Regions from separate parts of the Parabacteroides sp. Y3-G-102 genome, predicted to be linked through region 3. Evidence: riboswitches for the same ligand, from Rfam matches in the RefSeq annotation. Region 3 holds a riboswitch; each other region holds the start of a gene.
What was found. Region 3 has a riboswitch for cobalamin ahead of NBH16_RS17385 (Ig-like domain-containing protein). Riboswitches for the same ligand answer to the same signal wherever they lie in the genome.
Positions count from the first base shown of each region.

Region 1 (7,415 bases), on a different contig from region 3:
TTTTTCTAGGGGTGATTACTGCCTTGATTATACATTATATTACAGGCATTCCTATACCGACAATGGTAGGTATCTTATCCGGAGCAGTGACGAATACACCGGGATTGGGCGCTGCTCAACAGGCTTATTCAGATATGACGGGGATCTCGGATGAAACGATCGCTTTAGGATATGCGGTTGCCTATCCGTTAGGTGTGATCGGCATTATCTTGTCGATGATTTTTATCCGTTATGTTTTCCGTATCTCTTTTGCGAAGGAGACGGAACAATTGGAAGAAGAGACGGATACGGAATCGGGAGGAGAGGCTGTACCTATCTCTTTGGTGGTGAAGAATCCGGCGATTTTTGGTCGTAGCGTAAGTGAGCTATCTAAATTGTTGGAACACCGTGAATTTGTTATTTCCCGTATTTTACGTAACGATACGAATCGGATAGAGATCGTGGCGGGGAACACGGTATTGAATGGGGATGATAAGATTTTTGTTATTACCGCAGAGCATGACGTGGAGGCGATAAAGACTTTTATCGGTCAAGAAATACAGATGGATCGTAAGCAATGGATTCCGGCGGAAAGCCAGTTTATCAGCCGGCGTATTTTGGTTACCCGGTCTGAAATCAACGGTAAGCAATTAGGGGCTTTGCAGTTACGCCGTTTACATGGAATTAACGTGACTCGGATCAATCGTGCGGGGCTGGAGTTGGTAGCTACTCCTAATCTGGTCTTGCAAATAGGCGACCGGGTGACAGTGGTCGGTAGTGAATTGGCGGTGGAGAAAGTTGCCGAGACGCTGGGTAATTCAATGAAACGCTTGAATGAACCTAATTTGGTGACTATTTTTGTTGGTATAGTTTTGGGTATTATCGTGGGAAGTCTTCCTATTAGTTTTCCGGGTATTCCTCAACCGGTGAAATTAGGATTAGCGGGAGGTCCGTTGATCGTTGCGATATTGATAAGCCGGTTCGGTTATCGTTATAAATTGGTTACTTATACCACGCAAAGTTCTAATTTACTATTGAGGGAATTAGGAATCACGTTGTTTCTCGCCTGCGTGGGATTGAGTGCGGGTGAAGGTTTTGTCGATACGATAGTCAATAAGGGTGGTGTAGCTTGGATCGGTTATGGTTTTATAATAACGTTATTGCCTCTACTGATTATCGGTTGTGTGGGAAGGTATTTTTATAAACTGAATTATTTTACGTTGATGGGATTGATTGCGGGAAGTACGACCGATCCTCCTGCGTTAGCCTATTCCAATATGGCGGCAGGAAATGATGCGCCGGCGGTTGGATATGCGACGGTTTATCCATTGACCATGTTTTTGCGTGTGTTGACCGCACAGTTAATGATATTATTCTTTTATACATAGAATAAATATTTTGTTGTTAGTAATGTTTAGAAAAGTGTAAACTCCCTAGCCTTCCGCCGAAGTGATTCGCCGGGGGGCTTTTTTGTTGCTAATCAAAAAGTAAACATGTATCTTTGCGGCCAATCAAGGTGTAGATGTTATCGATTCCGATAATAATCAGTAAAAGGGAATCCGGTGCGAGTCCGGAGCTGTACCCGTAGCTGTAAGTCCTTGGAGCCCCGGCAAATCTTGTTGCCACTGCCTATCGGATAGGCGGGAAGGTAGCCGACAGAGGGTGGACGAGCCAGAAAACCTGCCATGATTTTGTTATGCGACGTTTCGGGTGAAGACGTTGGTAAATCTAAATGTTGCTATGCGAGATTTATATCTTATAAGATGCCTATGCGTTTTTAGCGCATGGTTATTCTCTTTGGGTGTCGCTTACGGTCAACAGATCGATACGACGGCCTATCACGAGCTTTCCGGGGTGGAAGTGGTGGAGAAGGTACGTCCGTCGGTCACCCGTGAAGGTACGCCTTTGCAAATTATGGACCGGGCGGGAATCGATCGCTTGGGAGTACAAGACCTATCCGAGGCCGTGAAACGCTTCTCGGGAGTTACGGTACAGGATTATGGGGGGATCGGAGGATTGAAAACGGTCTCGGTACGTAGCTTGGGGGCGAAGCATACCGCCGTCAGTTACGATGGGGTGACGATTACGGACGCGCAAAGCGGGCAAGTCGATATCAGCCGTTTCTCGTTGGATAATGTGGAGATGGTTTCCTTGTCAATCGGGCAGTCGGATGACATTTTCCAAACGGCAAGGGTGTATGCTTCGGCAGGCGCCTTGAATATACAAACCGGAAAGCCCACGTTTAAAGACAAATCGTTTCATACTTATCTTAAGGTTAAGGGAGGTTCCTTCGGGCTTTTTAATCCTGTGCTGCATTATGATCAAAAATTAGGAAAGCGTTGGAGCGCATCCTTACATGGTGATTTCGTGCGTGCGGATGGACAATATCCCTATACATTAATTAATGGGGAATTGGAAACGAGAGAGAAGCGAAGAAATAGCGATATCCATTCTTTCCATTTGGAAGGTAATCTATTCGGCGATTTTGGAAGGGGAGGCGAACTTTCCTTTAAGGCGTACTATTTTGATTCGGAGCGGGGGCTTCCCGGTTCTGTTAATTTATATAACAAGAACACTTCTGAACGATTATGGGATAATAACTTTTTCGTGCAATCGGGGTATAAGAATGTTCTTAATGAGAAATTTACGCTACGGGCCATGGCTAAGTATAATTATGCTTTTACTCGTTATTTAGATATAAATGATAAATATGCTGCGGGCGAACAAGTCGATTTGAATACACAGAATGAGTATTATGGCTCTGTAGGTTTGCTGTATACTCCTATAAAGTATGTATCGGCGACGTTGACTACGGATTTAACTCGCTCTATGCTGGACAATAATTTTGTGAACGGCCCTAATCCAAAGCGAATGGCCTCTCAATCAGTACTAGCGGTGCAATATAAGAACAGTCGATTCACGGCTACCGCTAGTTTATTGGGAACATATATCACTGATAAAGTGGAGCAAGGGGAAAAACCGGATGATAAGAGGCGTTTATCCCCGGCTGTAAGTTTGTCTTGGCGGCCATTCTCGGAAAGTACTTTGCGGATACGTGCCTCTTACAAAGATATATTCCGGGTTCCTACATTTACGGACTTGTATTACCTCCGTATGGGAAATACAAATTTGAAACCGGAAGAAACTTCCCAATATAATGTAGGGGTAACATGGAGTTCTTCCTGTGGGGATTGGCTGCGGCATTTCAGTATTTCGGCGGATGGATATTATAATACGGTGAAAGATAAGATCGTGGCTTTACCTACCATGTATGTTTGGAAGATGATGAATATGGGCGAAGTGGATATTAAAGGGGTAGATGTAAATTTATCTACACAATTCCGATTGCCCTTACGAATGAGCTTGCTTTTGGCTTCCACTTATTCTTTTCAATACGCGGTTGATGTGACAGATCCGGAAGCTAAGAATTATAAGGATCAGATTCCTTATACACCTCGTCATTCTGGCACGGTTTCCGTAACCTTGGAAAATCCATGGGTAAATGTCTCTTATATACTGACTGCGGTTGGTGATCGTTATGCATTGCCGCAAAATATAGATCGGAACAGGATTGATTCTTATATAGAACAGAGTATTTCTATAAATCGAGATTTTCGTTTTCGATATTTCGGTTTGCGTTTGCAAGGTGAATTGTTAAATCTTGCGAACGTGAATTATGATGTTATTCAGTATTATCCCATGCCGGGCCGTTCTTGGCGTTTAAGTATTTGTTTATCCTATTAGTAAACTATAAAAGTAAAGTAATGAAAAAGAAGAATTTAGTTTGTGTCTCTGCCTTGTGTGCATTGATGTCTTTCTCGTTTGTCAGCTGTGATGATGACAATGAGCCTTCACTGAACATACCAAATGTATCTGTAACTAATGTCAGTTTTACGGATGAGAATCCGGAAGCTTTAAAAGTTAGCGGAACCTTAAATTGGACAGCTCCGTCTTCTGTTGACAATGTAACAAAGTACGTGATTTATGGTTCCTCTGATGGAACCGCTAAAGATATGAAAATTGCGGAGGTAGAAGTTGGAACACATTCATATGCTATTACGGATGTCGTAAATATAGGCTATTTATTAGTTATAGCCGCAAATGCGGAAGGTGAGTCTTCTGTTTATGCTTCCGTAAGAGTTATTGATTTTGTGAAGGATAGTTCTTTCATGGCTTTATATTTCTTGAATTCGGGCAATATGGGAAATAACAACTCTTCTTTATATATGTACGACATAGAAAAGGATGAGGTTGTCCCCGATTATTTCTTGGCTCAAAATGGCAGGGGGCTGGGAGATACGGCACAGGATATGATCGTGTATGGCGATAAGATGTATATCGCGGTATATGGAGAGTCTACGATAGAAGTGACAGATCTGAAGGCAAAATCCATTAAGCAAGTCAAGACAGAGGGGCAGCCCCGTTATATGGTATCAGAGGGTGGAAAAGTCTATATTAGCTATTATAATGGATATGTCGCTCGTTTGGATACCGCATCCTTGGAGGTTGAGGCGAAAGTAAAGGTCGGACGGAATCCGGAACAATTGGCGGTATCTTCTAATAAATTGTTTGTCTCAAACTCCGGAGGTATGGATTACAGTACCGAGGTTGGGTATGATAAAACGGTATCAGTGGTTGATCTGTCTACTTTTACAGAGATAAAGAAGTTGGATGTAGTATTGAATCCCACACGGATACAGGCGGATGAGCAAGGAAATGTATATGTGGTTTCTATGGGTAACTATGCGGATATACCCAATACGGTACAAAAGATAAATACGGAGACTTATGAGGTTACTTCCCTTACGAATTGTCCAAACGCAACGGAGATGGCCTATGAGGATGGCAAGCTATTTCTGTTCTATGCGCAATGGGGAATGTCTAGCCCTGCATTTTTAACATTTGATACAAAGAGCCAATCTGCGGGAACGAGCTTTATTACAGATGGAACCTCAATACAATCCCCTTATTCAATCAGTGCCGTGGGTGGAAATGTCTATGTCGCAGAGTCTGATTATAAGAATAATGGCGATATCTATTGTTTCGGAGGTGACGGTAAATTGTTCAAGAAGTTTGAGGCCGGTTTAAATCCCATGAAAGTAGTCCTCGCTCAAAAAGATAATATCTAATGCGATTACTGATTCTCTTAGGGTTCGCTTTCTGGATGGTGGCATGTACGCCATCCGGAAAGCAAACTTCTTCCAAGGAAGCTCTTTCCTCTGATAGTATTCAATATGCCCAAGGTTTCACGGTTCAGCGCTTTGATACCTATATAATGGTGGAAGTTCGTGATCCGTGGGATAGCACCCGTCTGCTTCAACGCTATTTATTGGTAGACCGGACAAAGTCGGTTCCCGGCGGATTACCCAAAGGGACGATCGTGAAGGTCCCGGTAAAAGATATTGTGATTTATACTTCTGTCCATGCGGCTATTATTGATCAACTGCACGAAACCGATAAGGTTATAGGCGTTTGTGAGCCTCGTTATATGGATACTCCTGCCATACAAGAGGGTATACAGGCCGGAAGAATCGCTGATTTAGGTGAGGCTACCTCTCCGAATATAGAGAAAATGATAGAGATCGGCGCGGAACTCGTGATAGCTTCCCCATTCCAGAACAGTAGTTATGGGCCTGTCGAGAAGATAGGGATACCCATTATCGAAGGAGCCGACTATATGGAGGCATTTCCTTTGGGGCGTACGGAGTGGATTCGCTTTTATGGTTTGCTATTCGGAAAGGAAGAGATGGCCGATTCTATATTTAAAGAAACAGAGCAAGCCTATTTGTCTCTAAAGGACTTAACCGCAAATATAGATAATCGTCCTACTGTTTTGTCGGAGAAAAAGTTCGGCTCTTCGTGGTATGTACCATCCGGAGATAGTTATATGGCTCATCTTATCGAGGACGCCGGAGCTGATTATATGTTTAAGGATTTACCGGGTGCCGGAAGTACCCCCTTAGCGTTTGAGACCGTGTTTGATAAAGCGATCCATGCGGATATTTGGCTTGTTAAATATAATCAGTCTTCTGAGATGACCTATAACGATTTACGCTCCGAATATACTCCTTACGAGAATTTCGACGCTTTTAAAAAAAAACGGATTTATACCTGTAATACAGGTGCAGTTCCTTATTACGAGGAATTCCCTATACATCCGGAATATTTATTGAAAGATTTAATCTGGATTTTCCATCCGGAGCTAGTATTCGGGTATTCTCCCCGTTATTTTAGAGAAATGCCCTGATTGTCTTAAAGGTTTCATATCTTTGTTGAAATGTCGTTTCTAGACAAATAAAGGTATTAGACTATGAAGATAAAAAAGGTATATGCTGATGCTTTAACTACATTAGCGAAGGGAACAGATGCCGGGATTTACAGGTTGAATCCCAAACGAGTTGAAATCGTGAGTCGTGAGCAAGATGTAAAACGTGTTCTTGCTGAATGTGAGAAGACTGGTAAATCTGTAACCTTTAAAGCTGGGGGGACCTCTTTATCCGGCCAGACTATTACAGATTCTGTATTGATGGAAATCAGTCCTGACTATGGAAAGGTTAAGATTTCAGGAGATGGGAGTTTGGCTAAATTCCCTTGTGGTATAACTGGAGAAGAGGCGAACCGCTGGTTGAAACCTTATGGCCGTAAGCTAGGGCCTAGCCCTGCCTCCATCAAATCCGCACGTATCGGCGGGATCGTAGCGAATAACTCGAGTGGTTCTAGCTATGGTATTATCCATAACTCCTATAATACGGTCCGGGATATGGAGATTATCTTTGCGGATGGAGCCTTTTTGGATACTTCTTCGTTAGCGAGTCGCAGGGATTTCATGCAAACGCATATAGGCTTATTGGAGAAGTTGATGAATTTCCGTTTGGAGATCTTGTTGAATCCGGACATGGAAGACCGGATTCTATCTAAATATGAGTTGAAGAATACATGCGGTTATGGAATGAACTCTTTCTTGGATTATACCGATCCATACGATATACTCATGCATTTAATGGTTGGCTCGGAAGGAACCTTAGGGTTTATTTCTTCGGTTACTTTCGAGACAGTCCCCGATGAGGCTTTAAAAGCTTCCGCCTTGATTTATTTCCCCTCTTTGATGGAGGCGTGCAGAGCCATAGCCCCGTTACGCCAATGCAAAGTGTCCGCCGCCGAGTTGATGGATAGAAACGCCTTACATGCGGTAGAGGATGAACCGGGGATGCCGGAGATATTACATTCTTTACCCGAGGATGCGGTAGCGTTGCTGATCGACACGTCTTCTAATTCGGAAGAAGAACTTCAAATCCAATTCCGGGATATAGAGGAGCGGCTAGCAGATATACAGACCTTATATCCGGTATCATTTACGACCGATCCGAAGCTTTACGCTACTTATTGGCGGGTACGAAACGGTTTATTTACTTCCGCTGCGGGAAGACGGCCACGGG
Region 1 covers NZ_JAMOKU010000037.1:4,635-12,049, forward strand. The annotation lists gene NBH16_RS16905 (putative transporter) at 1-1,367, shown strand, start outside; cobalamin riboswitch at 1,477-1,681, shown strand; gene NBH16_RS16910 (TonB-dependent receptor plug domain-containing protein) at 1,720-3,723, shown strand; gene NBH16_RS16915 (DUF5074 domain-containing protein) at 3,744-5,108, shown strand; gene NBH16_RS16920 (ABC transporter substrate-binding protein) at 5,108-6,226, shown strand; gene NBH16_RS16925 (FAD-binding and (Fe-S)-binding domain-containing protein) at 6,290-7,415, shown strand, end outside.
Region 1: it holds a riboswitch for cobalamin, as region 3 does, so the genes downstream of both, NBH16_RS16910 (TonB-dependent receptor plug domain-containing protein) here and NBH16_RS17385 (Ig-like domain-containing protein) in region 3, are expected to answer to the same signal.

Region 2 (7,415 bases), on a different contig from region 3:
ACCCCTTTTTCCTTGCAATGCTCAGCCACTAAAGCGATCTCCTCGTCCGTATCGGTAGCGAAACGGTTGAAAGTCACGATTACTTGCTGTCCGAAGCTCTTCATATTCTCAATGTGTTTATCTAAGTTAGTGAATCCGTTCTTTAATCCTTCGATATTCGGTTCCTTGATTTCTTTTTCAGGAACGCCACCATGAAGTTTTAAGCTCTGGGCAGTCGCTACGATGACTGTCAGTTTCGGTGAAAGCCCCGCTTTTCTACATTTGATATTAAAGAATTTCTCTGCGCCCAGATCAGCGCCGAAACCAGCCTCCGTAATCACATAATCTCCATAAGTAAGAGCCATTTGGGTGGCCAATATGGAATTACATCCATGGGCGATATTAGCGAAAGGACCTCCATGTACAAATGCGGGAGTATTCTCCGTTGTTTGTACTAGGTTCGGCAGTAATGCGTCTTTTAGCAATACGGTAATAGCTCCGGCTATGCCAAGATCATTTACCGTGAAAGGCTTATCTTCGTTTGTATAACCCAATAAAATATTTCCGACACGTCGTTTCAAATCCTCTATATCCGTAGCCAAGCAAAGGATCGCCATGATCTCTGAAGCGGGAGTGATGTCAAATCCGGTCTCGGTAGGGACACCGTTCGCCGAGCCGCCTAGACCCGATACGATGTTACGTAAGCTACGGTCGTTTACGTCAAGAACCCGTTTCCATTTGATCTCCTTTAACCCCTCGCAGGTGTTGCGAGTCTGATAAATATAGTTATCCAATAAAGCGGTAATCATATTGTGGGCGGAAGTAACCGCATGAAAATCCCCTGTAAAATGCAAGTTGATGTTTTCCATAGGAAGCACTTGGGCATATCCACCTCCGGCAGCACCACCTTTCATGCCGAAACACGGGCCAAGAGACGGCTCACGTAAAGCGACCACCGCTTTCTTCCCTATTTTATTCAGACCTAAAGCCAGACCGATCGAAACCGTAGTCTTTCCGATTCCCGCTTTAGTGGGAGTGATAGCGGTCACTAAAATTAAATTATGCTGGTCCATTTGCTTTTTATCGATCAAATGGATAGGAACCTTGGCAATATACCTGCCATAATTTTGTACTTCCTCACGAGGGATACCTAACGTTGTCGCAACTTCCTTAATTTTACGCAAGTCTGTTTCTCTTGCTATCTCAATGTCCGATTTCATGTGCTTTATGTAAGTTTATATAGTTTGAACAAAGTAAATCTAATTTATTATAATAACAAAATGATACGGAACAAGGTTTTCCCCCTTTATGGAATAATAAGATTGTGTTATTTTGATATTTTTGTGCGAAGATGGCGATGATCTTGCTTTTTGTGATAGCTGTTAGGCTTGAAATTAAACTTTTTGTAAAGTGAACTTTGCAAAAATCATACGTTTTGCTTGTCGCACTCTTAAAGAATTATAAAATAGTCTTTAAAATTATCCATCTATGATAATTTGATTAATTTTGTGGTGTCGCAACGATAAAAAGAAAGATAAAATGATTTGAGTGTGATAAATTGAAACAGATAAGAGATTAATAACATTAGCAATATAATATGTAAATTTAAGGTTATGTCAACAGTAAGATTTAGTCAGGTTACATTTGCTACTAAATCGTGGGTAGCAGAAGCATGGGAAAAGATGGTAGTGGAATTGTTTAGCGGCCGTGTCGTAGCGGAAGTCAAACAATTGGATGAAGTATGTGAATCAAAGTGGGAAGTAGAATTGAAGAAGCTTCAAAACGAGGTTCATTCTTTATGTCATCATGCGATCCATCAATTGCTCCCGATAGCCGGCTCTTATCAACAGGCATTACTGGATGACGTTGCCCAAGCCTATACGGTATACGCTCCGGAAGAAGCAGAGTCTATCTTCAACCGGGGAAACCAAGCGATCGAGGATATCAAAGGGCATGTATCGGGTATTCGCTACAACGCTTGTAAAATGCGTGAGGCGAACCGTAAAGTAAGCGAGTTGGAAGATATGCACGCAAAAGCGATCATGTACCATAATTCAGTGAAACCTTATATGGATACACTTCGTTTCCATATCGATCAGCTTAAGCATATATTGCATGTAGCGTAATAAGATGGGCTGTCCGGGTTTGGTTACTCTCCGGGCAGCCTTCTTCTTTTAGCGAGGTTGGATAATCAGTAGGGAGAAATAGGGGAAATCCTTGGAATGTATAGTGGCGATATCAGTAGTATAATATTCTTTTCCTGTTCCTACATTCTCGAAATAATGAAAAACCGCCTTATCCGCATACTGCCGGATACAAGTATGAATAGCCTCTTGGCAACCCGGTAATTTCATGATGACGATGATCATTCCATTTTCTATTTTTGCCGAAAGTTCATCGAACGACGCAGTCCCGGGGATTACATTAATTTGCTCCTCTTGTTTTACGATATGTATCCCGGCCAAGGCACCTGCCGCTATAAATGCCGGAATTCCTGCGATTCGATCTACCGGGATTCCTGCTTCCTCGAATTTATCGTATACATATTGTATAGATGAATAAAAACCAGCGTCTCCCTCGGCGACGATCACGATTTGTTTTCCTTTCAAATATTCAGCTTGGGCATCCAGAAACAATTCGTTATAAGCGTTTAACGCATCTGTCCGTTCCTTACTCATTGGCAAAATAAACGGATGGATCAAGGATTCGTCTACCTCAATAGCTTTCAATATATCCGTCGCCCGAGATATGATTCCATGCTTGCCTTGTGTAGCAGGACAATAGATAATATCAGCCTTTTGTAATGTTTTAAGCCCTTTCAGCGTAATTAATTCCGGATCACCGGGACCTAATGAGACGAAGTGAATAGGATGATTCATGTGTATCTGTTTTTATTTGAAACGCAAAAGTCCTTAAAATTGCGGATGTATACAAATATTCTTACTACTTTTGTCGCTGTAACAGGCTCCGCTTATCTCTTTTTCCGGGAGGCGGATTAAAAGGGAACCGGGTGAGAATCCCGGACAGACCACGCTGCTGTGAACTTCTAAACATTCGGACAATACCTTGGCCACTGGTTTCGTAATCGGGAAGGCGTCCAGAATGGAAGTAAGTCAGAAGACCTGCCGGTTCATAAATAAATGTTGCTGTCCCGTGGAGCAGGACGAGAGTAACTGTCAATGATCAACTGTCAATTAAACAAGGATTATGAATAAGTTTATAGCGGGTGGATGCTTGCTTTTATCGGTATTGACTTTATCATGTACTTCAGGTATCCGTGAAAAAGGAGAAATAGGGAAGACGGCTTCCGTAGAGCAATCCGCATTCTCGCAAGAGCAGGTTAAGCCTTTATACGCCCAAGGATTCAAGCTTACCTATGCGGATCAATATGTCTTGGCTGATATTCAAGATCCTCAAAACGAGGAAAGCACCACGTTTCATTATGCGTTCGTAAAAAGAGGTTCGAAACCCACGGGGATTCCCGTTGATTATACGATGATAGAGCTTCCCATCCGAAGCGTTATCTGTATGACTTCCCTGCAATTATCGAATTTTATTAAATTGGGTGCTTTGGATAAGGTCGTTGGGATTACCAGTACACGGCATTTGTTCAATAAAGAGATGAACGAACGCCTGAAAGAAGGTAAAACCGCAAAGATCGGTATAGAGGGAAATTTCGATAACGAGGTTATCATGAGTATGAATCCTGATTTGATCCTTGTATCGCCATTCAAGCGGGGAGGCTATGAGACGCTGAAAGACGTGGGTATCCCCTTGATTCCCCATTTGGGTTATAAGGAGACTACGCCATTGGGACAAGCTGAATGGATCAAGTTCATAGGCTTGTTGTTAGGGGTAGAGAAAGAGGGCAATGAGCGTTTTGCCGCCATTGAGAAGAGGTATAATGAATTAAAGGAACTTACGGCGGATGGCAAGGTTAAAAAACGTCCGATCGTTTTTAGTGGCGAGTTACGGGGTGGAAACTGGTATGCCGTAGGAGGAAAGAGTTTCTTGGCACAGCTTTTCAAGGATGCCGGCGCTGATTATTTCTTGAAAGACGATGAGCGATCCGGTGGTGTTACATTAGACTTCGAGACGGTCTATAACCAAGCGGACGATGCTGATTACTGGCGTATCGTGAATAGTTTCCCGGGAACGTTTAGCTATGAGGCATTGAAAGAGCAAGATCCTCGTTATGCGGATTTCCGTGCGTTCCGGGAGAAAGGGATTATCTATTGTAATATGAAGAACACGCCGTTTTATGAGAGTATGCCGACAGAACCGGAGATCGTCCTAGCGGATTTGCTTCATATCTTTCATCCGGATTTATTACCGGATCATGAGCCGGTCTATTATTCTCGACTTAAATAAGGAACACTGATGAGACATTCAAATACCCTATGGATGCTGGCGATTGTCACGGCTATTTTTGTTCTAATCTTTTTGAATTTGGTGTTGGGGTCAGTCTCTATTCCTCTTCAATCGGTTTGGCATATTATCTGGAATTCAGGAAATGAGCCTATTACATGGCAGAATATTATCTGGAAATCCCGACTACCACAGGCATTGACAGCGTTGGTAGCGGGAGCAGGCTTATCCATCAGCGGCTTACAGATGCAAACCGTTTTCCGTAATCCATTGGCCGGACCTTCGGTCTTAGGTATCAGTTCGGGAGCGAGCATGGGTGTCGCTTTTGTGGTGTTGTTAAGCGGTAGTTTAGGGGGCGTTGCCTTGAGTAAACTTGGTTTTATGGGGGAGATCGCCTTATCGATAGCGGCCGTGATCGGTTCCTTATCCGTGATGGCGCTGATCGTGTATGTTTCCCAAAAGGTAAAAGGAAATGTCACGTTGTTGATTATCGGTGTGATGATCGGTTACGTGGCAAACGCCGTGATCGGTGTACTTAAATTCTTTAGCGTCGAGGAGGATATCCGTGCATACGTGATTTGGGGATTGGGTAGTTTCGCCCGTGTTTCCGGTAATCAGATGACGTTGTTCGTGATTCTTATGACAATCTTGATCCCTCTCTCGTTCCTGCTTATCAAGACCATGAACTTGATGCTTCTTGGGGATAGCTACGCACGCAATTTGGGACTTAATATCAAGCGGGCCCGTTTGTTGGTTATCACCTCGGCCGGGGTCCTTACGGCGATTGTCACGGCTTATTGCGGACCTATTATCTTCTTGGGGCTAGCCGTTCCGCATTTATGCCGGGCCATATTTCAAACTTCCGACCATCGGATTTTAATGCCTGCGGTCTTATTCGCAGGTGCGGCGTTGGCGTTGATCTGTAATTTGATCGCCCGTATGCCGGGGTTCGAGGGAGCGTTACCTGTCAACTCGGTAACCGCTTTAGTAGGTGCTCCTGTAGTGGCTTCGGTATTATTTAGAAAACGAAAGAATGAATTGAACGAGTAAGATGAAACAAGATACGATTCATATTAACGGACTTTCGATCGGTTACCATTCTAAGAGTAGTACAAAGCTGGTAGCTAAAGGTATACACTCTACGATCTATAGTGGTGAATTAACCTGTTTGCTGGGTGCTAACGGGGTGGGGAAGTCTACTTTATTGCGCACGTTATCGGCTTTCCAACCTAAATTAGATGGGGAAATATTGGTCCTAGGAAAAGATATAGATGCTTATTCCGATAAGGAATTGAGCACCACGATCGGTGTCGTGCTGACCGATAAATGTGAGATCCGGAATATGTTGGTACGGGAATTGGTCGGGATGGGACGTAGCCCGTATACCGGCTTCTGGGGCAAGTTGAGCAAGGATGATAAGCGGATCGTGGAAGAATCCATCGCCCTTGTCCGCATTGAGGAACTAGCATCCCGCATGGTCCATACCTTATCGGATGGAGAACGCCAGAAAGTGATGATCGCTAAGGCGCTCGCTCAGGAGACTCCGGTTATTTACTTGGATGAACCTACCGCATTCCTTGATTTTCCCAGCAAGGTAGAGATTATGCAATTACTCCATCATCTAACCCGGAAAACGAATAAGACGATATTTATGTCCACTCACGATTTGGAGCTGGCTCTCCAGATATCGGATAAGATCTGGTTAATGGACAAAGCGAATGGTATCTCTACCGGTACCCCCGAGGATTTGGCATTGAGTGGTCATCTAAGCAATTTCTTCGCCCGGAAAGGGATTGTTTTCGATAAGGATACCGGATTATTCCGTATAGATAATCAATTCTCCCGACAGATCCGCCTCGTTGGACATGGCCAGAAATACGCTATGGTGCGTAAAGCGCTCCAGCGAAACGGAATTTTGGCGAATCGGGAAGTGGAATCGAATATCTGGATTGAGACTGGCGATTTAAAGACCACCCACTTTATCATCCATGAGACTTCCGGCGGTACCTATATCACCCAAACGATAGAAGAATTACTTGCCTATTTTGATACTGAAAAATCATAACTATGAAATTTTCAATTCATAACTATGTTTTTCTTCATTCATAGTTATGAATTTTTTCCATTCAAATCCATTGTTTTAAAGTAAGCTAGCTTCGTCGGCTTTCCTGTAATTGCTTGAAAGATACATACAACTTTAATTCCACCATTCCTGTCACTTCTACGGCTGTGTGGAGTACAGGTGTTGTATAAGCATACGAAATCACTGATTACAGACAATATAAAACTCCTACTTGATTATTGTGAGCGGTTCTATGACCGTCAATTCGAAACGCGGGAGAATGTGAATCAATTCAACGTCATGTAACAATATGAAGTTTGCATGTATGGATCTTTACACGGTTCTTCCGTCGGGAATCGTGCTAGCTCGTGCGTGCCTTTCCGGACAGTAAGTCCTAAATGTTAAATGAGTAGTGAGATGTAAAGAGACAAACGGTAAAAAAAACGATAATGTAAAATGAATCGAAAAATAGAAGTGATTGAGAATAAAGAAGTAGGGAGAAAAAAAATGTCTCTTTCTTACGTAGAAAGAGACAACTTTCAGAATGACGGATAAATATCCGTTTTCGGGTGTAAAAGTAGCTCAAATTGCTGATAAAGGCAAGGAGAGTGCTTAAATCTTTTATCAAAATTTAAAAAGACAAACAATAGTGAGCCGTCGAGCGTGACGTGCCTTGTCCTATTAACATTTCCAAGGGATTGAAAAACAGCGGATAAAGAGCGATTTCTCTTTATTGTCTCTTTCTACGTAAGAAAGAGACAGCGTGTTTGAAGCAAAAAAATGTGAAATGTAGTAGTGAAAAAGCACGTGCAGGTATGGAGGTCATAGGAATAAAATTACAAAAAGCAGTATTGATCATGATGTCAATAGTATGGATGTTAGGAATGTCAAGTTGCGAGGATCGTCTCGATACGCCCCGTCCATCTACGGGTGGAGGCAAGACGGTGGAGGTATCCTTATGCGTGGGTATCGCCGACGAGGTGGATGCCGGCTCTTTGGAGGCTGG
Region 2 covers NZ_JAMOKU010000021.1:38,001-45,415, reverse strand. The annotation lists gene NBH16_RS12130 (formate--tetrahydrofolate ligase) at 1-1,199, opposite strand, end outside; gene NBH16_RS12125 (hypothetical protein) at 1,593-2,105, shown strand; gene NBH16_RS12120 (precorrin-2 C(20)-methyltransferase) at 2,154-2,858, opposite strand; cobalamin riboswitch at 2,925-3,123, shown strand; gene NBH16_RS12115 (ABC transporter substrate-binding protein) at 3,187-4,350, shown strand; gene NBH16_RS12110 (iron chelate uptake ABC transporter family permease subunit) at 4,360-5,397, shown strand; gene NBH16_RS12105 (ABC transporter ATP-binding protein) at 5,399-6,412, shown strand; partial or broken gene NBH16_RS23555 (AraC family transcriptional regulator) at 6,599-6,697, shown strand; gene NBH16_RS12100 (DUF4906 domain-containing protein) at 7,267-7,415, shown strand, end outside.
Region 2: it holds a riboswitch for cobalamin, as region 3 does, so the genes downstream of both, NBH16_RS12115 (ABC transporter substrate-binding protein) here and NBH16_RS17385 (Ig-like domain-containing protein) in region 3, are expected to answer to the same signal.

Region 3 (7,415 bases):
TCGAGGAGTTCCAAAGCAATTCAGGTAGAACCGCTCCTTCAGGATGTAATTTAACTTTTAACTGGAGTGTACCATCACGCTGTACACGGGTCGTATCACTCTCGACATCTAAAGTCAAACTTTGGACTGAAAGAGAAACATTTACAAGACAAGTGTCCTTCTCATTACCTGCTGACACGATAATTTTGGCAGAACCTTGAGCAACAGCGGTTATTTCTCCATTTACCACACTCGCCACATTGCTGTTCGAAGAAGTCCATACGGCAGAAACACCTTCGGGAACAGTCACCTTTAATGTGGATTTTTCACCCACATTCTGAGATAACTCATGCTTATCTAAATAAACTGCTTTTCCTTTCACCGTCACTTTCAAATCCTTTGTGACAATTTTTCCATTCGAATCGAAATTAACGGAGACGGTAGCTTCTCCTGTTTGATCCGGCTTCAATGTTAGAGTCAGATTATCACCTAAGATAGATGCAGATAACAGACTCTCATTCGATACTGATTTAACGGATTTATAGATAGCTTCAGCTATATTGTCTTTATCCGTAGCCATATCTTTTAAAGATACAGTTATAGGCGCATCATTAATACCAGCCTCTATCGAAGTAAAATCTTTAACAACCGGAGCCTCATTATCAGGGAAGATATGCATGGCAGGGAACCAATAGCTGGGTTCTAGCGGATAACACCCTAATTGACGGCCAGTTTTAGCATCTACAACATATTGCCAATAGTTTATAGAGCCAAAATTCTCAAAAGCGGAAATATACAATTTGTCATCTGGACTTACACGTAAACCGGCACCCACATACAATACGCGTCCCTTCTCCGGAATGGTATAAAATGGTTTATCCATAGAAGAAGGATTACCGATCTCATAACGATAAATCTCATTACCACTGCTAAAACCACCTCCCTTTGTCCAATAAATAGCATTTTCTTGCGTACTTGCACAAAGAACACCCGCAGTCCAAGCATACCATGAATCCGGAATAGTCAAGCCATCGGGTAATGATAGATAAGTTTCTTCCAAAGTCTCCGGATCAATACATAACAGGCGTGATCCAGCACCTACCCAAACACTGCCATCCTTACTTTGTGTCAAAGTGCTGAAACTTCCTTCTATCAATTTGATAATCTCATGTTTTAGAGGATCTATCACTAAAACGCCTTTGCTTTGCTGAACTGCAAACACATATGTTTTTGTTCGGACCATCATTCCTACTTGACCATTATAAAGTCCCCCGGAATTTGAGGCACCTTTCAATTGATCTCCAACCGTCAAGTTCTTTATATCAAACAAAAAAATACCGTTTGAAGCGCCAATATAGCCAACAGAGTCATTCACGCCTAAAAAAGCACGCCCATCGCCTCCGCCTATATCCGTAAATTGAGCTTTCACTTTCATTGTCTTGGCATCCACCACATTCAGGCGACCTCCTTCAATACTGGCTCCACCATCCTTTGGCTGTTTAGAAGTAATAAACATATTATCTCCAAAAATAGTACCAAACTGAGATGTACAACCTAATTCTTTACCAGGGTTTGCTGTCTGGAAAATCCTATAAGCAAAATCACCAGAAGAAGTCATAAAATTAATAGTACTGTTGTTATGACCAAACCAGTCCTCGTTCAAAATAAAAACTCCCTGTGTATAATCTACGTTTTCACTTGAACGTAGTAGCGTGACTCGGCTTTGCGAAGCCGGAAGTTCAGGCAATTGCAGTTTCTGCTTCTCTATCGGATTCAGCCCCCGCAAACCGATTTGCCCCACAGCCGAAAAGGCCGATAGTAAGCAAACCATACTTAAGTAAAGTGTTCTTTTCATGCAAATGAATTTAATTATTAATTAATACGGAATTTAAAGACCTTTCGGTCTCCATCCTTTTCTCCTGTCAACAGATAATTCCCGGAGGGAAGCGATATAGGATAAAGTTCGTGGGGAACTCGAGCTATAAAGGTTCTCAATATTTTTCCTTCCATTGTCATTAAATAAAAATGATATCCATCCAAATGCTCCAAAGACAATGTCCCATTTTGATAAATTACCCGACTACCACTTACGGATAAATATTCATTACTTACTGGATTCGATATTGTTTCTACTGTATAGGTATCTATTATATCCAATCCATTCAGCACCTGTATCTCTATCGTATAAACACCGTCTATGTCTAAATTTTTCAATGGAACCAAAATTTCCCCAGAAGAGCCTTGTAAGCTCACCGCTCTTAATTCTGTGATTATATTACCTTCGGCATCGATTACATAAGTAGCGATTCTTTTATGACCACTATCCTCATTTCTATAAACACGAACTTCATAAGAGGTGGCTTCCTCTACTTTCGGGAAAGTTAAAACAGCATCAGGACCATTGAAATCTATTTCCGGAATAACAACTTCCGTTATCGTTACCTCGCAAACAGCGGTATATCCGCCATCTACCGATTGGGCTGTTATTTTCACCACACCGGGCTTGGCACCAGTTACGACCCCATCTTCTACCGTTGCTATGCCTGTATCGGAACTACTCCAAGTAACCTGCTTATTATCAGCGTTTACAGGAGAGATGCTAGCTACAAGGGTTGCGTTTGCTCCTGCTTGTAAACGCAAAGAAGACTTATTGAGAGAAATGGATGTTACGTGTATCACTGGGATCTCGGGTTCATCCCCTCCACCTCCAGAGGGTATTGTCGCAGCGACAAAGACATCCCCGGGCTGAGTTCCTTCTGATGTATTCATATTTCCATTCCAGCTCCACGCATCCCAACAACCATCCGTCAATACACGGCTTGTAGCACCTAAACCAGAATAGCTAAAATTAGAGGTTTGGCTACTTCTCACAAAATAACTCCAATAGCCATAATACCAACCGGCTTGCCAATGAATGCCATTGCTACAACTCCAATAGTCATAGTCATAAGATGGATATCCATATCTTTCCGCATTTATCGGGTGATAAATAACTCCTGTTTGAACCCCTTGCCGAATGGCGGCCGCAACATCCTCTGCCGGATGCTCTGGATGAGAAGTTTGCCCCAACAGCGGATTTGTGATAGGAGGTTCAAATTTAAACGCATTTTTAGGCTCAGACTTCGCTCCCTCTAGATCATAAGAAATATTAAGTCTACTTTCACCATACCCGATTCCATCGATCGTATATCCCATCCAGCCAGTGTATTGGGTGAGCAATACCAATCGAGGATCTGCTTGAGCAATCGCCACGATCATATCATGTCCGGTTGCCTCGCCATCCCAGCGATATCCCCAAACTATGGCATCCGGGCGATTCCCATCATGCCATTCAATCACTAAAGCGGCTTTATTGCTACCGTTACCAACCCAATATTGGATGTCATCGAAAGTAAAACTGGCATCAGCTCTTAACTGAGACTCCTGCTTTGTTGAGATATTCCTTGCGGAAGGATGCGGTTGACCTTGGACCAATACTTGCGCATAGGCTCCAACTACGTAAAAAGCCATTACAAAGAAAAAAGATAAAAACTTTCTCATAAGCATAATATTAATGTAAAACTCCAAAAAACAAATACACTGAATGATATAAAAAGACATGGCTTTAACAGGTTAACACAAAATAAATTACCCATAGTTCCCCACGAACTATGGCATAACTTACCCTATCAAAATTACCTCTTTAGAGCAATGTCCTCTGTATTCCATATTTGAATCATACGCTAAACCCCGGTAGCGTAAAATCACGGCGGTTATCCGGCATTGGCAGGTCTTCTGACTTACTCCACTTTAGAACTTCCTTCCCGTTCCTTCCGGAAACAGTGGCAATGAGTTGATGTCTAAAGCTTTTTTGGAGCTTACAGCAGCGGGACTGTCCAGGTTTCTCACCTGATTCCCTTTTAATCGCCGTACCTGAATAGGGTAGGCGAACCAATACGATGGCAAATTTATAAAAAAACAATTCAAAATATACACAATTTTATCAAAACCTTTATTCCCTCAACCATCGCTGGCCATTCGTGGGTATTCGCGACCCTCAAAATACATATTTGTAGGTATTGCCGAGACTAATAAGATATCGGATATTTGTCTTCGTTATTAAACTATAAAAACAAATAGAAATGAAGACTATAGGAATATTCTACGGCTCGTCTACAGGAACGACGGAAGGGATCGCGAAACGTATCGCAGAGAAGCTGGGTGTGGAAGACAAAGATATTCATGACGTATCTAACGCTTCTCCCGCTGATGTAGCGCCTTATGAAATCTTGTTATTGGGCTGTTCCACTTGGGGCGCCGGAGATTTGCAAGATGATTGGGATAGTTATCTAGGGAAGCTGAAAAAGCTGGACTTAAGTGAGAAAACCGTCGCATTATTCGGTTGCGGAGACTCAGCCTCTTTTAGCGACACTTTCTGTGACGCCATCGGTACGATCTATTCCGACCTGCGAAATACAGGTTGCAAGTTCATCGGCGCTGTAGATGCCTCGGGATATTCATTTGACAGTTCCACCGCCTGCATAAACGGTATGTTCGTCGGACTTCCTCTGGATGAAATGAATGAAGACGATCAAACAGAAGGGCGGATCGACCAGTGGTTGGCATCTATAAGGAAAGAAGGAATTGAATAGACGCACACTTTTACATACATAACTGTTTAACCTTAATATTACAACGTTTGCGTATTCAACTTGATTGGTTTAGATTTATGAAGAGGTATGTGGGTCAAACATACCTCTTTCTTTTCATCTCAGTTTCCTGAATTGTTTCTTTATCCAAAAATAATAGCCGGTTATCGCGAAGATCGTCCCCAACAAGGAAACTAAGCAAGTCAATATACGGGTAGTCATTCCCCCCCACGAGCCGACGTGTACGGAATAAATCCATCCTCTTATCTTCCCCGATTTTGGGAGATCTTTATATAATTGAACTTCCGTAATCTCACCCGTAGCAGGATCAAAGGAGTAACGGTCGCTTCCTCTTGTATTCCCATAACGGGCCGTAGAAACCGTAGCGGAGCCATCTTGGATCGTGATTGAGTTAAAGTCCGGATAATGGCTTTTCAATGCCGATAACACCTCAGCCCATTGTGTGTAATCCGTCTTTTTCTTCGCGGGTTTCTTCGCGCCGGAAGAAGCTGGAGCATGATGCGCTTGAGGCGGGTTTGCACTAATACCGAAGACACTATAAAAGGCATTTCGATACCAACCAAACGACCATGTTAATCCGGTCAACGCTAAGATAAGCAGGAGCAATGCCGCATAGAATCCCCCGGAGACATGTAAATCATAGAAGAAACGGAACCAACCAGCCTTGGTCTTTACTTTCAACCGGTTTCTCAATACTTTTTTATTACGGGGATACCAAATTACGATTCCACTTATAATAATAATCGCCAAGACCAAAGTCGCATAGCCAACTATTGATTTTCCCCAAGAAAAACTTCCATCCCGTTTATACTCATCAAGTAACCAACGATGAAGATGCATCATTTTCAGGAAAAAACCTTGTCCGTCATCCATCCCGGTCACCTCCCCGGTGTAGGGATCAATAAAACCCGCAGCCTTTTTCCCCGGTAATACCAGTTGATAAGTTCGTCTCGGGTCAGACGATACCCGAATACCGTTTATTCGAACCGAATCGGGTAATTGTTGGCGCGCCGATTCTATCAAGGCGGCAGGCGAGAGAGGTTCCCCTTTTACTTCCTTTACAAAATAACGGGAAGGGTAGCCTAATTCTAATATCTCTGTCTCAAAGACGAGAATCGCCCCGGTCAGGCAGACAATCGCAATAATAATGCCAAAAGGTATCGATAGCCATAAATGTACTTTCGCAAAGAATTTTCTCATTTTCCGAATAATTGTTTAATCCCGTCATATATACCCGGAACCGCTACCGTTCCATGGTTCTCGTCGGGAAATGATTTACTAAAGAAACGCAGGTTCTCCGCTTGTGGCAAAACCTCCGAAAGAAGATAACTCACTTTGTCAAGATGAATGTCCACCCGGTCCGTCCTTTTTTTAGACGCGACACCGATATACAGGCTTTTCCCTTTAAAATTCCGGCCTGCAACCAAAGCCTCCGCCTCCCGGACCAACCGCCCCTGATCCCACCACAAACTAGGGTCGACCGCTAGATAGGTATCAAATAATTCCGTATGACGAAGAAACGTATTCAAGGTGAAAAGCCCCGCATACGAATGACCGATAAGCATATTCCAGCCGTTCGTGCGATAGGCACTATCGATAGCAGGGCGAAGTTCTTCCGTAAGAAACTTACTGAAAGCCTCACTTCCCCCTCCTTGCGGAATCGCATCTATGGAGATTTTACCATCCCGTCCGGCGGCTGAAGCGGTAGGCGTAAAATCACGTGTCCGATCCGTATTTAATACCCCGACAATAATACAGGGAGGTAGATATTTACCTCTACCGGATGCCAACGTTTTCCTTATGCCTACCAGCGAATGAAAGAAAGAATCTCCATCTAGCAGGTAAACAACCGGATAGCGTTGTTTCGTATCCATATTATAATGCTCCGGCAGGTGTATCCAATAACTCCGTTCTTCTTGCAATACGGTAGAGTACAAAGCCAGTTCCTTTCCTATACAAATATCCTCCTGGCTCCGCAGGATTAGCGGGAGCAGGAGGAATATTAAAAGAATGTGAGTCCGACTCATACTTGCTTATTACTCTTGAGCGGCAGTCAATTTACCCACACCACTGATTTGCTCTGCCTCAACGGTAAGACCTTTTGTTGCGGTAGCTGTCTTCGGATCGATACGATACACGGCAGGTTGACTTCCATCGGTAGTCGTAACCGCCATATAAGCGATACCATCCTCCGAGAACGGAGTATTGCCAAATCCGGAAATAACATCCGTGGAAGGCAGCCCCTTCACGTAAGTAAGACTCTTATCCTCTCCTTTATAAATAGCCAACTCTTTCGCGGCGAATCCGGATTCAGTCAACGGACGATCATACATCAACAACAAGAAATAATCTTCCGTGATATGCCAACAACGCAAGAATGCCTTACCACCCGTCTGTGCCTCCAAATTACAATAATAATCAGGATCAAACTCCTCCGCGTTAGCCTTAATACGAACTACACCGGCCGGCAAAGTCGTTTTCTGGACCTCCGCGGTCATCGTCTTGGCATAGCTGGGCGAGAACACATACACATCGCCGTTGTCTGCCGTCCAAATGGTCTGGTAGTATTGAGAACGGTTACGTCCGCAAGCATAACTGATCTTATCCGTCTTTATCAGTTTCGGGTTCTCGAATTTCTCGTTCGCATAAATAGCGACCCAAGCCTCGTTCGGATATTGCGTCCATTGCAATTCCCCTTTTTCGTAAGCGCCACTACCGCTTCCTCCGGATTCTGTCTTTACCAGCTCCGGGTATTTAACATATTTACCTCCCTCCGCTTTCACGCCG
Region 3 covers NZ_JAMOKU010000039.1:3,317-10,731, reverse strand. The annotation lists gene NBH16_RS17390 (DUF5074 domain-containing protein) at 1-1,834, opposite strand, end outside; gene NBH16_RS17385 (Ig-like domain-containing protein) at 1,852-3,519, opposite strand; cobalamin riboswitch at 3,727-3,929, opposite strand; gene fldA (flavodoxin FldA) at 4,101-4,610, shown strand; gene NBH16_RS17375 (PepSY-associated TM helix domain-containing protein) at 4,725-5,828, opposite strand; gene NBH16_RS17370 (alpha/beta hydrolase) at 5,825-6,655, opposite strand; gene NBH16_RS17365 (DUF4374 domain-containing protein) at 6,665-7,415, opposite strand, start outside.

Region 4 (7,415 bases), on a different contig from region 3:
AGGCGAACTGCCCTAATAGGAAGAATGCCTCCCGTGGAACCGTACTGATCCAGTTTGGATTTCCCCTTCCTGCGTTCAGCATGATGTGCGTACTTTTACGAGCGCTCTCATCCGCTAACTCTATCAAGATGTTCTTTAGCTCGAAAGGGCTAATCTCCGACATCTTTTTCTCATATTCTCTCGTGACATGTATTTTCTTCTTGTCCATACATTATATATATTACATGATTAGCACAATAACGACACCCCAGATGATTAATAAAGTATTACCCACCGCATAGGTAACGGTATAGCCTAAGGCTGGAGTCTCACTTCCTACGGCATCTTCCACCGCTCCTAATGCGGCAGTTGTCGTACGTGAACCCGCCGTACAACCTAAAGTAATAGCCGGGTGGAACTTAAAAACGTAACGTCCCATCAGAATACCGATGATAAGCGGGATAGATGTCGCTAAAGCACCGATAATAAATAAACTTATACCGACTTCCTTCAATCCGGTCACGAAACTGGGACCCGCCGTGATACCGACTACGGCGATAAACATATTCAATCCCAAATTATTTAATATCCAGACGGAAGGCTCCGGAATACGCCCGAAGGTCGGATGCTTAGAACGAAGCCATCCAAAGACGAGCCCGGCTATCAAAGCACCTCCACTCGTACTTAGGCTAATCGGGACACCCCCGAAATGAATCGCGAGCGAACCTAAAATTCCCCCTAAGAAAATACCGATACCCACGAAAATCAAATCGGTCTGATTGGTTGGGCGATCGGGATATCCTAAAGCCGTCGCCGCTTTATTTACCTCTGATTTCATGCCTACCAATTCCAGCATATCACCGGAATCTATCACCGTAGCGGCCAAGACCGGGATATTGATACCCGCACGCCTTACGGACTTGATGCTAACACCATGCATGAACGATTGATTGCGTAAATAGCAGATCTTTTTCCCCACGTATTCCTTATGGATCACTAGTACGGGTAACGTCTCTGCCGGAAAATCGAGCAATTCAATGTCATTGACCTCGTCGCCAATCCAGTTCTCCTCTCCGATCACGAATTCCCGGCGACCGCTTAGGACAACCTCATTTCCGGTATGTAAAACCAAATCCGGTTTAACATCGGTTACTACATTATTAATACGGACACGCTCCACGAACAAATGCCGTCCCAATTGGTCTAAATACACCTCCAACTGCTTTACGCTTTTGCCATCCTTGAACCATTCATTACTAATCTTATAGGCCCGGAAAGTTACCGGACGGGCGGCAGGCATAAAGCCCGGTTGCTCGCTCTCGTCGTTATTTCCCATTTTAGCCTCTAGCTCTTTACACGCTTTTTTCACGTAGTCGAGTCCTCCTAAAAGACGTGGCCCGATATCACTCACTAACCATGCGGATCCTGCCGTACCGAAAATATAAGTTACCGCATAGGCCACGGGCATTACATTTACCATAGCACTTTTATCCGTATCGCTAATATTCATCTGTCCGATCGTATCTTCGGCAACTCCTAATACTGCCGACATCGTCTGGGAGCCCGCCAATAATCCTGCGGCCTCGCCTGCGTTATATCCCATAAGTTTCGCTAACAAAAAAGGAGCGATCAAACAAAATATACACATGACGGCGGCGAAAAGCATTTGAGGAAGACCTTCCTTTTTCAATCCCCGGAAGAACTGTGGCCCAACGCTATATCCTACAGCGAAGAGGAACATCAAGAAAAAGACGGACTTTAACGGTCCGCTTATATCGATTTTTAATTGCCCGATCAATACACCGACCAATAATACGCTGGTAACCGTTCCCAGCGTGAACTTCTTTATCTTAAACTTGCCAATCCAGAAACCGAGAGCTAAGGTTATGAAAATAGCTAGCTCCGGATAATGTTGAAGTAAATTAGTTATCCATTCCATATCTATTTATTTGATGTTAAACAAAAAAGATGCTATTGGAACAGGGATTCTTTGAAAGATGTTGTTACTTTTCGGGATTATTTATATAAATTTGCGACCGCTTAGGTGATAGAGTTTGTCTACCGACAACTCTATAAAAGGGAATCCGGTTAGAATCCGGAACAGTGCCCGCTACTGTGAAGCTCTTGAAAAGGAAAGCGTTCTGCTATGCCACTGTCTTAAGAAAGATGGGAAGGTTGCTTTCCGAGCCAGTCAGGAAACCTGCCAAGCGAAGTAATGATTAATTCCTCCCGGGGTCAGGAGTAATTAAGAGGATAGAAATATCACCTATATCTAAAAGATGTTGGAGACGTAATAATACGTTGTCTCCGTGGGATTGATATGTAATCTAATTATTAATATATTCATATGATGAGGAAACACTTACTATCTTTCTTCTTGCTGGTCATCAGCCTAGTTTGTCGTGCGCACGATGGCGAGAATTTTGTAGCATCCGATTTATTCGCCTCTTTACAACCGGGCGATAAGGCCGCTTTATTGATGGTACATTTTGGAACAACCCATGATGATACCCGTGCCTTGACAATCGACGCGATCAATCAAAAAGCGAAAGAAGCTTTCAAAGATGTTGAGTTGCGTGAGGCATGGACTTCTCGCATTGTAATGCGCCGCTTAAAAGCTCGTGGCGTAGAGAAACTGAACCCGATCGAGGCCTTGGAAAAATTAAAGACTGATGGTTATACACATGTCTTGATCCAATCCACGAATATAATCGAAGGTATCGAGATGGAATCCTTACGTAAGGATGTTGCCACCATGAAATCTTCTTTCAAGGAGATTCGTATCGGTAATCCTTTATTGTATACACCGGAGGATTATGAGGCGGTAATCGTCGCTATCACAAAAAATGGGGCGAAAGAAGGCGCTACTTTATTGGTAGGCCATGGCACTTATACTCCGGCGACGGCTCAATATGCCATGTTGGATTATATGTTGAAGGAGAAGGGATTCAAGGATTATTCCGTAGGAACCATCGAGGGCTATCCTACTTTTGATACGATGGTAGCCCAAGTAAAGGCCAATGGAACGAAGAAAGTCTTGTTGATGCCATTTATGTTTGTCGCCGGAGACCATGCGAAAAACGATATCGCCGGTGATTGGAAAGAGGAACTGGAAAAGAAAGGCTACGAGGTAAGCGTATTTATGGAAGGTCTGGGACAGAATCCGGATATTCAGAAGATCTTCATCGAACATGCCCGTTTCATGGCTAAACATAAGATGATCGATATCGTTGATAAGAAGAAAGCTTATGCGGTAGAGAAGGACTAAAAAAGTTCTCCAAATCTATGTTTTATTCCTTTCGGAAGAAAAAGTAATTCCTTCCGAAAGAAACTAAATTTTCATTCGAAGGAAAATGGAATTTCTTTCGAAAGGGATTTCACATGCATACAATAAACAGTTATAATGCTAAATATATGAAAAGAGTTTTGACAATCTTACCGTTGACAGCCTTATGTATCAGTACGATGCAGGCACAACACAAGAATGAGTACACGAATTTCGCCGATACGACATTCAATATTCAAGAAGTCGTAGCGACCGCCGCACGCAAGCCACGTCCACAAATCACGAAGTTGGACGTACCTATGAAATATCTTCCTATTTCAATTAATAGCATTACGGCGAGTAGTTTGGAGTTGCGAGGTATCCGTAATATCCAAGATGCGGTACGCTTTATGCCGGGCGTACGATTCCAGACATCTTATGGCGCATTTCAACAATTGTCGATCCGTGGTTTCGATCATTCTATCATGATGATAGACGGTATCCGCGATGAACGTTCGGCAATAAACAACTCTTATCCCGTACCCGATCTATCCTGTATCGAGTCTATTGAATTATTAAAGGGACCGGCTTCTGTACTTTACGGACATTCAGCCGTAGGTGGAACCTTGAATATCGTTCGTAAATCCCCGTCAGAGAAACAGAGCGTTAATGCTCGATTGGCCTACGGTAGTTACGAGAATAAAGAGGCGACACTTGGCATGGGCGGTAAATTGGTCGGTCCGGTCAATTATTACGCCAATGTCAACTTTTCCGATCAAGAGGGCTGGCGTGATAATGGCAACCGTCGCTTTTCCGGTTATCTGGCATTGCAAGCTAAAATGACGGAACGTGACATATTAGATGTTCGCGGAGGTTTTAACCGCGACTTCTATGGGACGGAGATCGGTCTTCCCGATTTAATGGCAAATGATGTATATAATGTGCAAACAGGACAGTTATATCTCCATAAAAATGAGATGCTACCGGGACTTGACCGTGAGGCTCGCTACAATAACGAGTCCGACTTTATGAAGAATCACGCATGGAACGTATCGACGCAATACACACATACTTTTTGGAACGGCGCGAAACTAACAGATCGCCTTTCTTACAATAACGACGATATCAACTATTTTGGGACGGAAGCCCTCGACTATCTCGAAAGTGATGATCCGATCTATGATCATTATTATATGAAAAACGGCCAGAAAAAATATATCTGTTTGGACAGTGTATATCTTTCTTTCCCGCTTCGCTTCTCCCATATAGCCAAGACGGTAGCCAATACGCTCGAGCTAAGCGGTAAATTCAGGACGGGTGAGATAAAGCATACGTATATGGGAGGTTACTCTTTCGTCGCCTTGAATCGTACCAGCTATTCGGGCTATAATTTAGGAGATGATGTTCAGGGTCCCGGCCTTTATTCGCATGTATCCGTTTATGATCCGCATAGCATGGGATATATGACCAGTAAATTCTCGAAAGCAACGGTTACGCATCATTATTCCAACAGCCTTTATCTTCAAGATATGGTTGAGTTCAACGAGCAATGGAAGGTATTAGCCGCTCTACGTTACGACTTTTTCCGTTATATGTCCGCCAGCGCTACAACTCCTACCGGACGACGTGAGTATGAGGAGCATTCAAGCTTCAATATGATAAAGAATAAGGCGTTGACTTATCGTTTCGGAGCGGTCTATCTGCCCCATCCGAATACATCCATTTATGCGTCTTTCGCCTCTTTCTTCAAGCCGATCCGTACGTTCTATCAAGATAACGTCATTTATGTAGGAGGTGATGGAAATCGTTTCGAGCCTGCTCGCAATGAGGAAGTATTTAAGCCGGAGAAAGGATACCAAGCCGAGGTGGGTCTTAAATATCAATTGAACAATATATTAAGCGCCAATGCCAGCTTGTTCTATATCCGGAAGATGAACAGTACGGCTACGTTGACCAACAACTATCAAGAGGAAGTAAACGGCGAGACTACCACGATGAGTGTAATCGGACAGGTGGGTGTACAAGATTCCAAAGGTTTTGATTTTGATGTCACTCTTTCTCCGGTAAGCACCTTAGCGCTGACGATCGGTTATGGATTGAACGACTCCAAGATCCGGGAGATGAAAGAAATAAAGGATCCGGAATTGATCGAGGCTATCTATGGCAATAACCCGGATGAGACAAAGCAACAATTGAATAGCCAAGAAGGAAACTGGCAGAGCAACGTACCGAACCAGACTTTCTACGCATACGGCAGTTATACCATCCCTCGGGGTGTCTTGAAGAATCTGGAATTTCACTTGAGTAGCAGTTATACCGGTAAAGTATACCGTAATACATCTAACAACTCTTGGTTCGATCCGTATTGGGTAACCGATTTCGGTATGTCTTATTTGTTGAACAACAATATTCACCTTACATTCAACTTGAATAACTTGTTTGACAACAATTATTATAACCAAGCGCTCGGACAACAGATGGTGCCAAGCATGCCTCGTAATTTCCAAGTGGCTATCTCCTATACATTATAATATATAGAACATACGCTCATGAATCTATTGACAAAGATCATGCAATTTATACACAGGATACTGGGCACGGCACTCAGTATCCTGTTCCTCGTTTGGTTCCTATCGGGATTGGTAATGATCTACCATACGTTCCCGCGAGCGGACCGGGCCGATAAACGGGCGAAGATGGATATTCTCTCTCCGGAGAATCTTCCTTCGTTAGACCAGATAGAGAAACGTTTACCGCAGAACGAGCGGATAAACCATGTTACCTTAAACAGCTATTTGGGACAAACTGTTTTTCATCTCCGGACGGAGAAAGGGAGCTATGATATTCCTGCCGACTCGACGGAAAGATTACCCGTAATCGACTGGAATCATATCCAACGTGTGGCATCACTATGGAATACCTCTTCCATAGCGAAGGTAGATTCCTTGTACACCTTGGACCAATGGATTCCATTCGGTCGTTTAAAAGAGGAATTTCCGATCTATAAATTCCATTTCGCCGATCCGGAACGACATGAATTATACATATCCTCTAAATCCGGGGAGGTTTTGCAATATACGGATAAAAACAGTCGTTTCTGGGCTTGGCTCGGGGCGATCCCTCATTGGGTCTATTTCACTTCCTTGCGGCAAGACGCTGAATTATGGATAAAGGTAGTTGTCTGGTTATCCGGAATCGGGTGCGTTATGTGTATCGCCGGGATCTATTTAGGAATACGGGATTTCCGGTTAGCGAGGAGACGTCATTTGATTTCCCCTTATAAGAAGTTCTGGTATAAATGGCATCATATTCTTGGGGTGTTATTCGGTTTATTCGTCCTCACCTTCTGCTTTAGTGGTATGATGTCTTTAGCTCGTGTACAGGATTGGGGGTTGAAAGCCAAGCTCGATATAAACCCGGTTCAAGAACTGCGGAAGATGGCTCCTTCCCCACTCGATTATCCGTTGGATTACAGGGCGGTCATACAAGCCTATCCCGGCCAGATCCGTCAATTGGAATGGAGTAGTTTTGGTGATATACCCTTTTACATCGTACAAACAGACACGAAGGATATTGTCGTGAACGCAAATAAGAGTGACGGGATATCTTTATTGAACCTGCGACCGGAAGAAATCCGTTCCGTATTGTCTCAGATACATGGTATCGGGACCACGGCTGATATCAAACTGTTGGATGCTTATGATACGTATTATATCTCACGAAAAAGGAATTTAGAACTCCCGGTCTGGAAAGTATCTATTCAAGACGTGGATAATAGTTGTTATTACATTAATCCCCGTAATGGACAATACCGTTATGTAAATACGCCGTCTCGTTGGAACCATTGGATGTATCCGGCATTGCATAGCTTGAATCTGAAATTCTTGGTAGATCATCCGGTCTTATGGAATATCGTGATGTGGGGAACCATGTTGGGAGGCACGTTCGTTTCCTTATCCGGTGTATGGCTTGCGATAAAATATATCAGGCGAAAAGCGAGAAGAAAGAAGTAAAGCCTGTATATTTGTATTATATTTATTGAGAACATTGTATTATAAAATAGATTTGAATGAATAAAGGCAAGATTATAGTCGCCGGAATCGGCCCCGGTAGCGAGGCCGATATAACGCCTGCGGTTTTGGCCGCTATCCAAAGCTCGGATGTCATCATA
Region 4 covers NZ_JAMOKU010000032.1:15,907-23,321, forward strand. The annotation lists gene NBH16_RS15635 (bifunctional aspartate transaminase/aspartate 4-decarboxylase) at 1-208, opposite strand, end outside; gene aspT (aspartate-alanine antiporter) at 221-1,918, opposite strand; cobalamin riboswitch at 2,004-2,201, shown strand; gene NBH16_RS15645 (sirohydrochlorin cobaltochelatase) at 2,330-3,247, shown strand; gene NBH16_RS15650 (TonB-dependent receptor) at 3,394-5,775, shown strand; gene NBH16_RS15655 (PepSY domain-containing protein) at 5,794-7,257, shown strand; gene cobJ (precorrin-3B C(17)-methyltransferase) at 7,314-7,415, shown strand, end outside.
Region 4: it holds a riboswitch for cobalamin, as region 3 does, so the genes downstream of both, NBH16_RS15645 (sirohydrochlorin cobaltochelatase) here and NBH16_RS17385 (Ig-like domain-containing protein) in region 3, are expected to answer to the same signal.